2 regions of the Acidovorax sp. AC410 genome follow, and region 2 is predicted to be linked to the other one. Evidence: riboswitches for the same ligand, from Rfam matches in the RefSeq annotation. Region 2 holds a riboswitch; the other holds the start of a gene.
The links. Region 2 has a riboswitch for cobalamin ahead of AC0IZS_RS27465 (TonB-dependent receptor). Riboswitches for the same ligand answer to the same signal wherever they lie in the genome.
Positions count from the first base shown of each region.

Region 1: another riboswitch for cobalamin. It lies ahead of AC0IZS_RS19960 (TonB-dependent receptor domain-containing protein); the one in region 2 lies ahead of AC0IZS_RS27465 (TonB-dependent receptor).

Region 1 is NZ_CEEDCG010000001.1:4,295,290-4,299,829, forward strand. Features, by position in the region: gene AC0IZS_RS19935 (putative bifunctional diguanylate cyclase/phosphodiesterase) at 1-280, shown strand, start outside; gene AC0IZS_RS19940 (sulfite exporter TauE/SafE family protein) at 306-1,121, opposite strand; RNA gene ssrS (6S RNA) at 1,353-1,534, opposite strand; gene AC0IZS_RS19950 (cell division protein ZapA) at 1,637-2,053, opposite strand; gene AC0IZS_RS19955 (hypothetical protein) at 2,050-2,274, opposite strand; cobalamin riboswitch at 2,311-2,549, shown strand; gene AC0IZS_RS19960 (TonB-dependent receptor domain-containing protein) at 2,637-4,526, shown strand.
Region 2 is NZ_CEEDCG010000001.1:5,912,016-5,916,555, forward strand. Features, by position in the region: gene sbcB (exodeoxyribonuclease I) at 1-506, opposite strand, end outside; gene AC0IZS_RS27460 (lytic murein transglycosylase) at 573-1,904, shown strand; cobalamin riboswitch at 1,928-2,152, shown strand; gene AC0IZS_RS27465 (TonB-dependent receptor) at 2,234-4,390, shown strand; gene AC0IZS_RS27470 (PepSY domain-containing protein) at 4,400-4,540, shown strand, end outside.

The DNA of each region.
Region 1 (4,540 bases), 1.6 Mb from region 2:
CGGCCTGCCCGACGACGACGGCGACCGGGCCATCGTCAGCGCCATCATCAGCATGGGCCACGCGATGCGCATCGAGGTGGTGGCCGAGGGGGTGGAGACCGAGGTGCAGCGCGCCGTGCTCGCGCAGATGCAGTGCGACCACTACCAGGGCTTTCTGCGCGCCCCCGGCCTGCCGGCCGAAGACTTCCGGCGCCTGCTGGGGCGGCCCTCCGTGGCGCCGCCCGGTGTTCCGGCGCCACAGCCGTTGGTGGCACAGCCGGCGCCCGATCCGAAAGACTGAGCGCCATACCCTGCGCGGCCCTGGATCAGAGGGCGCTCAGTCCCTTGTACAGCATGTACGCTGCCAGGCAGAACAGCAGGCTGGCGAACACGCGCTTGAGCTGCTTGACCGGCAGCTTGTGCGCTGCCTTGGCGCCCAGCGGCGCGGTGAGCACGCTGCACACGGCGATCACCGCCAGGCCGGGCAGCCAGATGTAGCCCAGCGAGGCCGGCGGCAGGTTCTGCACCGTCTGCCCGCTGAGCGCATAGCCCACCACATTGGCCAGCGCGATCGGAAAGCCGAGCGCCGCACTGGTGGCCACGGCATTGTGGATGGCCACGTTGCACCAGGTCATGAAGGGCACGCTCACGAAGCCGCCGCCGGCACCCACCAGGCCCGAGAGAAACCCGATCACGCCGCCTGCGGCCAATTGGCCTGCCGTGCCCGGCATCTGGCGCGTGGGTGCTGGCTTCTTGTCCAGCAGCATCTGGCTGGCCGAGAAGCTCACGAACAACGCGAAGAAGATCGCCAGCGACGAGCCCTTGAGCAGGGCGAAGATGCCCAGGCTGGCCGCGAAGCCACCGATCACGATGCCGGGTGCCAGGCGCTGCACGATGTCCCAGCGCACAGCGCCGCGCTGGTGGTGGGCGCGCACGCTGGAGATGGATGTGAAGACGATGGTGGCCATCGAGGTGGCGATCGCCATCTTCACCGCCAGGTCGGGGGCGATGTCGCGCGCACCCAGGATGTAGGTCAGGAAGGGCACCATCAGCATGCCGCCGCCAATGCCCAAGAGCCCTGCGAGAAAGCCCGTGCACAGGCCAAGGACACCGAGTTCAACGATCAGGAGGGGGTCGAGCATGGGGAGTTGAGCGATGGAAATGGAGGAGGGGCGGGAAGGTACCGCACCGCAGGAATTGTAGAGCGCGTGCTGGCCAGGCCAGCCGGGGGGGGGCGGTGCTACTTCGCCTTGCCCTGCGTGCGCCGTGGCGAGGCCGTTGGAGGCCCTCGGACAGTTGCTTGCCGGGATGCCCGTGGCCGCAGTGGCCAGAAAAAAATGGCTGCCGGATCGCTCGGGCAGCCATTTCGGGAATAGGTGTCTGCGGCATTGCTACCGGACCCTCATCCTGAACCGGGGGTTCAGGTGGGCGAGGGCAGCCAGGTGTTGGGTTCATCTGACGCGAGATGATCACGCTCCCCTGGCGATGTACCAAGCCCGTGCTCGTTGAGCATTGGTTCAAGGAAATATAAGACCCGGCGGCACCGCAGACACCTTTATTGTAGGCGCTGAAAATGCCCTTTGCAGCCGTTAGGCGATGTAAAGAAAATCTCCAGAATGTGCGCCGCTGATAGCGTGCGGCGCGGCGCTCTCCGGCTTTACAGCAGCCGCCCGTCTTCGCCCAGGGCCTGGTCCAGGCGCTGCACCAGGCTTTGCAGGCGCAGGGCCTCGTCCGCATCGGGCGGCAGCAGCGATTCCTGCACACCGCTGGCGCTGCGCCGGGGCGAGGGCGCCGGCATGTCGTCGCCCATCGCCATGGGGGTGGCCATGGGCACGGGGTGGGGGTGGTCGGCCGCCTCGGCCATGTCGGCGGCTTCGCGGTCGGCGATCTCGAAGGCGAGGTTCAGCGCAGCCAGCACCGCGATGCGTTCGCGGGCACGCACCTTGCCGGCATCACGGATGCGCGTCATGGCGGTGTCCACACGCTCCACGGCATCGAGCAGGCGGCTCTCGTGCCCCTCGGGGCAACTGAGCAGGTAGCTTTGCTGCAGGATCTGCACCTCGATTTGCTTCATGCGGCGTCTTTCGCGGGAGGGGCCTGGGGCAGGCGCTCAAGCAGGGCGTCCACGCGCGAGCGGGCTGCGCTCAGGCGGGATTTCAGGGAGTCGCGTTCCTGGGTGAGTGCGGCCACCTGTTCGGACAGCAGTGCGTTGGTGCGCTGCAGTTCGGCGTGGCGCACCAGCAGGCGCTCCACGCGCTCGGCGATCTGGTCGGTAGTCGATGGTGTTGTTGCCATACAGCCATCGATTGTAGGACGGCGGGTTGTAAACGGTCGTAAAATCACCGGGTTGGTGCTCGCGGTGTGGTTCACATGCCGCAGTTCAACGGGAAGCAGGGAGGTGGCGCCACGCATGGCGCGCCGAGCCTGCGCTGCCCCCGCAACGGTCAGCGGACGAAGCCTTCGGGCTTCTCTCTCCAACCACATGCCACTGGGTGCCTTGAACAAGCACCTGGGAAGGCCTTGGGGAGTGTTCCGCCAGCCCGGATACCGGCCAACACGGTGGCTGCCTGCGTCCTGATGAGGGGCGTGTGCAGCTGTATCACCCAATTCGCTGGCGGGAGGCCGGCACGGGTTTTTGCTTGCCGACGATTCGCCCCATGAAGATCCGTACCCCCCGTGCGCGCGCTGCTGCGCCTGTTTCCAGGTCCTATTGCCTGCGCCCTGCGCTCGTGTCCCTGGCCGTGCTCGGCGCTTGCGCCGCCCAGGCCCAGCAGGCCGACGCCGGTGGCTCCGTGCTGCTGGCGCAGAACCTGCGCGCGCCCTCGATGGCCGAGACCGTGGTGACCGCCACACGCACACCCCAGCCCCTGTCCGACCTGGTGGCCGACGTGACCGTGATCGACCGCACGACCATCGAGACCAGCGGCGCCACCGGCCTGGCCGATGTGCTGGCGCGCGTGCCGGGCATCGAGATCTCGCGCAACGGCGGGCCCGGCACCACCACGGGTGTGTTCCTGCGCGGTGCCGAGTCGCGCTTCACGGCCGTGTACATCGACGGCGTGCGCATGGACTCGCAGTCCACCGGCGGCGCAGCATGGGAGTCGATCCCGCTGGCGCAGATCGACCGCATCGAAGTGCTGCGCGGCCCGGCCGGCGCGGTGTATGGCTCCGACGCCATGGGCGGCGTGGTGCAGATCTTCACCAAGCGCGGCGAGCAGGGCGTGGCGCCCTACGTGGGCATCGGCATTGGCAACCACGGCACGCGCAAGGCCGAGGCCGGCGTGAGCGGCGCCAGCGGCACCATCGACTATGCCTTCGGCATCGCACGCGAGGAGAGCAAGGGCTTCAACGCCCGCACCGTGGCGACGCAGAACCCCGACCGCGACGGCTACGAGAGCACCTCGGCCAGTGCCCGCGTGGGCCTGCAGGTCAACGCCACGCACCGGCTGGAAGCCACGCTGCTCGCCAACGACCTGGACAGCGGCTACGACAGCGGCCTGGGCCGGGACGACCGCAACCAGCACCAGCTGCACGCCCTGGGGCTGAACTGGCAGGCGCAGTGGACCCCGCAGTACAAGACGCGTGTGCAGATCACCGACTCACGCGACGAGTACCAGACCGCGCCTTCCTTCTACCTGACCGAAACCCGCCTGCGCGGCTACCTGTTCCAGAACGAATGGCGCCAGGGCCCGCACCTGGTGACGGCGGCGCTGGAGCGCCGCGAAGACCGCCTGGAAAACGCCCCCATCGACCGCAAGCGCTCGCAGGACGCGCTGGCGCTGGGCTACGGCTATACCGCCGGTGCCCACACGCTGCAGGCCAATGTTCGCCACGACTCGGACAGCGAGTTCGGCGGCAAGGGCACGGGCAGCCTGGCCTATGGCTATACCTTTGCACCCCAGTGGCGCGCCACGGCATCGGTGGGCACGGCCTTCCGTGCGCCCACGCTGTACCACCGTTTCAGCGAGTACGGCACGGGCCGCCTGAACCCCGAGAGCAGCCGCAATGCCGAGCTGGGCCTGCGCTGGGCACAGGCATCGAGCAGCTTCTCAGTCACCGCCTACCGCAACCGCGTGCAGGACCTGATCGTCTTCGGCCCCGCCGGGCGCTGCCCCTCCACGCAAGGCTGCTATGCGAATGTTGCGCGCGCCGAATACAAGGGCGTGACCTTCGCCGGCTCTTACCGCCTGGGCAGCGTGCAGCTGCGCGGTTCGCTCGACCTGCAGAACCCGCGCGACCTCGATACCGGCAAGATGCTGGCGCGCCGCGCCAAGCGCCACGGCACCCTGGGCGCCGACACGCAGTTGGCCGGCTGGACCGTGGGTGCCGAGGTGCAGGCCTCGGGCCGCCGTTTCGACACCGTGGCCAACACCTTTGTGCTGGGCGGCTACAGCCTGTTCAACCTGTATGCCAGCACGCGCATCGCACGCGACTTCACGCTGACCGCGCGCCTGGACAACGCGGCCGACAAGACCTACGAGCTGGCACGCACCTACGCCACCCCGGGCCGCACGGTCTATGTGGGCGTGAAGTGGGCGCCGCAGTAAGCGCACGGACAACG
Region 2 (4,540 bases):
AGCAGGCCGTTGGCCTTGGAGAGGTGTTCGAGCTTGAAACTCGGCGCGCCGTCTTCCTTCTTCGGCCAGGTGATGCCGTCGGGGCGCAGCGCATAGGTCATGCGCACCACGTCCAGCAGATCCCAGCGGCCGCACTGGTTCTGCCACTCGCGCGCATAGGGGTCGATCAGGTTGCGCCAGAACATGAAGCGCGTGATCTCGTCGTCGAAGCGGATGGTGTTGTAGCCCACGCCGATGGTGCCGGGACGGGCCAGTTCGGCTTCGATGCGGGCCGCGAAGGCGTGCTCGGGCATGCCTTGCTCCAGGCACTGCTGGGGGGTGATGCCGGTGATGAGGCACGAGACCGGGTCGGGCAGGTAGTCGTTGGCCGGCTGGCAGAAGATGTTCAGCGGCTCGCCGATCTCGTTGAGGTCGGCATCGGTGCGGATGGCGGCGAACTGCGCGGGCCGGTCGCGCCGCGTGTTGGCGCCGAAGGTTTCGTAGTCGTGCCAGAGGAAGGTATGCATGGAATGAAATTGCTACGGTCAGAAACACCGGAACCCGCAAGTATGCCGGGCACGGGACAATGGGGAATGCCCATTTCGCTTGCCCCCCATTTTGCCCGCCGCTTTTTGCAGGTTGCACCCCACCCCGCCCTGACTGCCTTGGCCCTGGCCTGCGCCCTGTCAGGCTGCGCCACACCACCCGCTCCCACCGCGCCGGCAGCGGTGCCGGCACCACGGCCGCCCGTTGCGCCGGTGGCACCCGCCCCCGTCACCAGCCCCGCGCCGCAGGATACCGAGCAGGCCGGCTTTGCCGCCTGGATCGCCGGCTTCTCGCGCGAGGCCCTGGCCGCCGGCATTCGACCGGCCACCGTGCAGCAGGTGCTGGCCCATGCCACGCTGCAGCCGCGCGTGATCGAGCTCGACCGCGCCCAGCCCGAATTCAACCGCACGCCCTGGGCCTACCTGGACAGCGCCGTGTCGGCCCAGCGCATCGCCCAGGGTCAGGCGAAGCGGGTCGAGCACCAGGCCGCCATCGACGCCGCGGCCACACGCTATGGCGTGCCCTCCTCCATCATCACCGCCATCTGGGGCATGGAGAGCAACTACGGCAGCAACTTCGGCACCTTCCGCGCCGTCGATGCGCTGGCCACCCTGGGTTTCGAGGGCCGCCGCGCCGCCTGGGCACGCAGCGAGCTGCTGGCGGCCCTGCGCATCCTGGACCAGGGTGACATCAGCGACGAACGCATGGTGGGCTCCTGGGCCGGCGCCATGGGCAACACGCAGTTCCTGCCCTCGGTCTTTTTGGCCTATGCGGTCGATGCCGACGGCGATGGCCACCGCGATATCTGGGGCAGCATCCCGGATGTGGCAGCCTCCACCGCCAACTTCCTCGCGCGCATGGGCTGGCAGGCCGGCCAGCCCTGGGGCGTGGAGGTGCGGCTGCCGCCGGGCTTTGACTACGCGCGCGCCGAGCAGACGGTGCGCCAGACGGCGGCCCAGTGGGCGGCCGAAGGCGTGCAGACCGTTGACGGGCAGCCGCTGCCCGCGCTGGACGCCGCCTCCATCGCCACGCCGGCCGGCGCGCGCGGCCCGGCCTTTCTCGTGGGGCCGAACTTCCGCGCCATCCTGCGCTACAACAACTCGGTGAGCTATGCGCTGGCCGTGGGCATGCTGGCGCGCCAGATCGACGGCGGCAGCGGCGTGGCCACCGCCTGGCCACGCGAGCTCGCGTCGCTGTCGCGCAGCCAGATGCAGCAGATGCAGACCCTGCTCAACCAGCGCGGCTTCAACGCCGGCACGCCCGATGGGGTGATGGGCCCGGCCACGCGCGCCGGGCTGCGCCAGTACCAGCAGAGCCTGGGTGCGGTGGCCGATGGCTACCCGACCACCGAGTTGTTGCAACGGCTTGCGGCGCCCTGAACCCAGCGATTTTTAACAAACACATACAATCGCGCCCTGTTGGTGCTCGCAGTCCTTTTCTGGAATGCAGTTCAACGGGAAGCAGGAGGGCTTGGCAACAAGTCTGACCTGCGCTGCCCCCGCAACGGTCGGTGGAAGAGCCCTGCGGCTCGGCATCCCTCTTGAAGCCACTGGACGTACCACGTCTGGGAAGGCAAGGGGCGCTTTTTCCACCCAGCCCGGATACCGGCCAACGAAGTGGCTTGCAAGCATGCCCATGGCGTGCTGCAAACCGTTCAGTCCAGACCCGGCGGGGATGCCGGGGAGGACGCCCCTGTATCCGTTGCCCCATGAATCCCCACTTTTGCCGCCCCTCAACAGGGCATGCACCCGCGCGCTTCCATGTCTCGTGCCTCTACGGTGCCGTTCTCACACTGGCTGCTGCCACGGGCGCACAGGCCCAAACCGCCACCCTGGCACCGGTCACCGTGCAGTCCGGTGCCTTCATCGACACACCCCAGGCGCTGACCACGCCCACCAGCACCGGCAGCCGGCTGGGCCTCACGGCGCTGGAAACGCCTGCCTCGATCGAGGTGCTGGAGGGCGAGACCATCCGCCAGCGCGGTGACCAGTCCATCGCCGACGCCGCCTCGCGCGCCACCGGCATCACGCAGACGGCCTCGGCCGCCGGTGGCGCCCTGGTGGCGCGCGGCTTTGCCGGCAATACTTCGGTGATGCGCCTGTACGACGGCACGCGCCAGTACGTGTCGGGTGGCACGGTGACCTTCCCGTTCGACCCCTGGCAGGCCGAGCGTGTGGAGGTGCTGCGCGGCCCCGCCTCCATCCTGTATGGCGAAGGCGCCATCGGCGGCGCCATCAACACCGTGCCCAAGAAGCCCACGCGCGGTGCCATTTCCAACGAAGTGCGCCTGGCCTACGGCTCGCAGAACACGGCGCGCACCGCGTTCGGCAGCGGCGGCGCCATCAACGAGCAGTGGTCGTACCGCGTAGACCTGTCGCACAACCGCTCGGACGGCCATGTGGAGCGCGGCGACTCCAAGTCGCTGGTGGCGGCCGGCGCCCTGCGCTTCGATGCCACGCCCGACCTGCGCTTGACGCTGTCGCACGACTACGGCCACCAGGAGCCGTCGCCCTACTTCGGCATCCCCCTGGTCAATGGCAAGATCGACCCGGCGATGCGCAAGGCCAACTTCAACGTGGCGGATGCGTACCTGAAGTTCCGCGACCAGTGGACGCGCCTGGACACGGAGTGGACGCCATCGTCTGCCCTCACCCTGCGCAACTCGCTGTACCGCATCGCATCGGACCGCCACTGGAACAATGCCGAGGGCTATGCCTACGTGCCCGCCACGCGACGCATCACGCGTTCGAGCTTCATCGGCATCGATTACACCCTGGACCAGGTGGGCAACCGCTTCGACGCCACGCTCAAGCAGCCCATTGCCGGCCTGCCCAACACCCTCACGGTGGGCTTCGACGTGAACCGGCTCGAATACGCCAAGACGCGGGGCGACGGCGCAGCCGCGCAGTCGCTCGACCCCTACCAGTTCGTGCCCGGCAACTTCCCGACCACGGGCGTGACCATCGGTGAGCTGTTCAAGGCGCAGACCGATACGCGCTCGCTGTTCGTCGAAGACCAGTTGCAGCTGACCCAACAGCTGTCCTTGGTCACGGGCCTGCGCTGGGATTCGATCTCCTACGGCAAGCAGGATTCCAAACGCATCGACCCCGATGTGAACAAGGGATTCAACCACCTGTCAGGCCGCATTGGCGCGGTCTATGCCGTCACGCCGGTCACGTCCGTCTACGCGCAGTACTCCACGGCGGCCGACCCGCTGGGCGGCGTGGTCAACACCTCGGCGCAACAGAGCCAGTTCGACCTGGCCACGGGCGGGCAGGCCGAAATCGGCTGGAAACAGCTGTTCGATGACCGCAAGGGCGAGTTCACGCTGGCCGCCTACTGGATCGAGAAGAAGAAGCTCCTGATCCGCGACGCGGTGGATCCCAACCTCTTCCAGCAGGTGGGGGCCCAGTCCTCGCGCGGCATCGAGGCATCGGTCAGCTATGCGCCGGTGTCCACCGTGCGCCTGGACCTCAATGCCGCGGTACTGGATGCCAAATTCGACGACTTCAACGAGGTCGTCAGCGGCCGCGTGGTCTCGCGCAACGGCAACACCCCGCCGGGCGTGCCCGAGCGCACAGCCAATGCCTGGGTGACCTGGGCCTTCCAGCCCGCCTGGGAAGCCGGCCTGGGCCTGCGCTACGTGGGCGCACGCAAGGTGGACAACGCCAACAGCAGCAGCGCGGCATCTTTCACCGTGGCCGACGCCAGCCTGCGCTGGGCCGTGCGCCCGGGCACGGTGCTGGCGCTGCATGTCTACAACCTCACGGACCGCATCTACGCGCAGACGCTGTACAGCGGCAACAACCAGTGGATCCTCGGCCGCCCGCGCTCGGCAGAGCTGTCGGCCCATGTGCGCTTCTGATTGCGCAGCGTGAGCCCCGCGCTGCACGCCCTGTGGCGCCCGCTGCGGCGGGCGCTGTACTTCACCCACCGCTGGCTGGGCATTGCCGGCTGCATCCTGTTCGTGCTGTGGTTCGTGTCGGGGCTGGTGATGCTGCATGTGCGCTTTCCG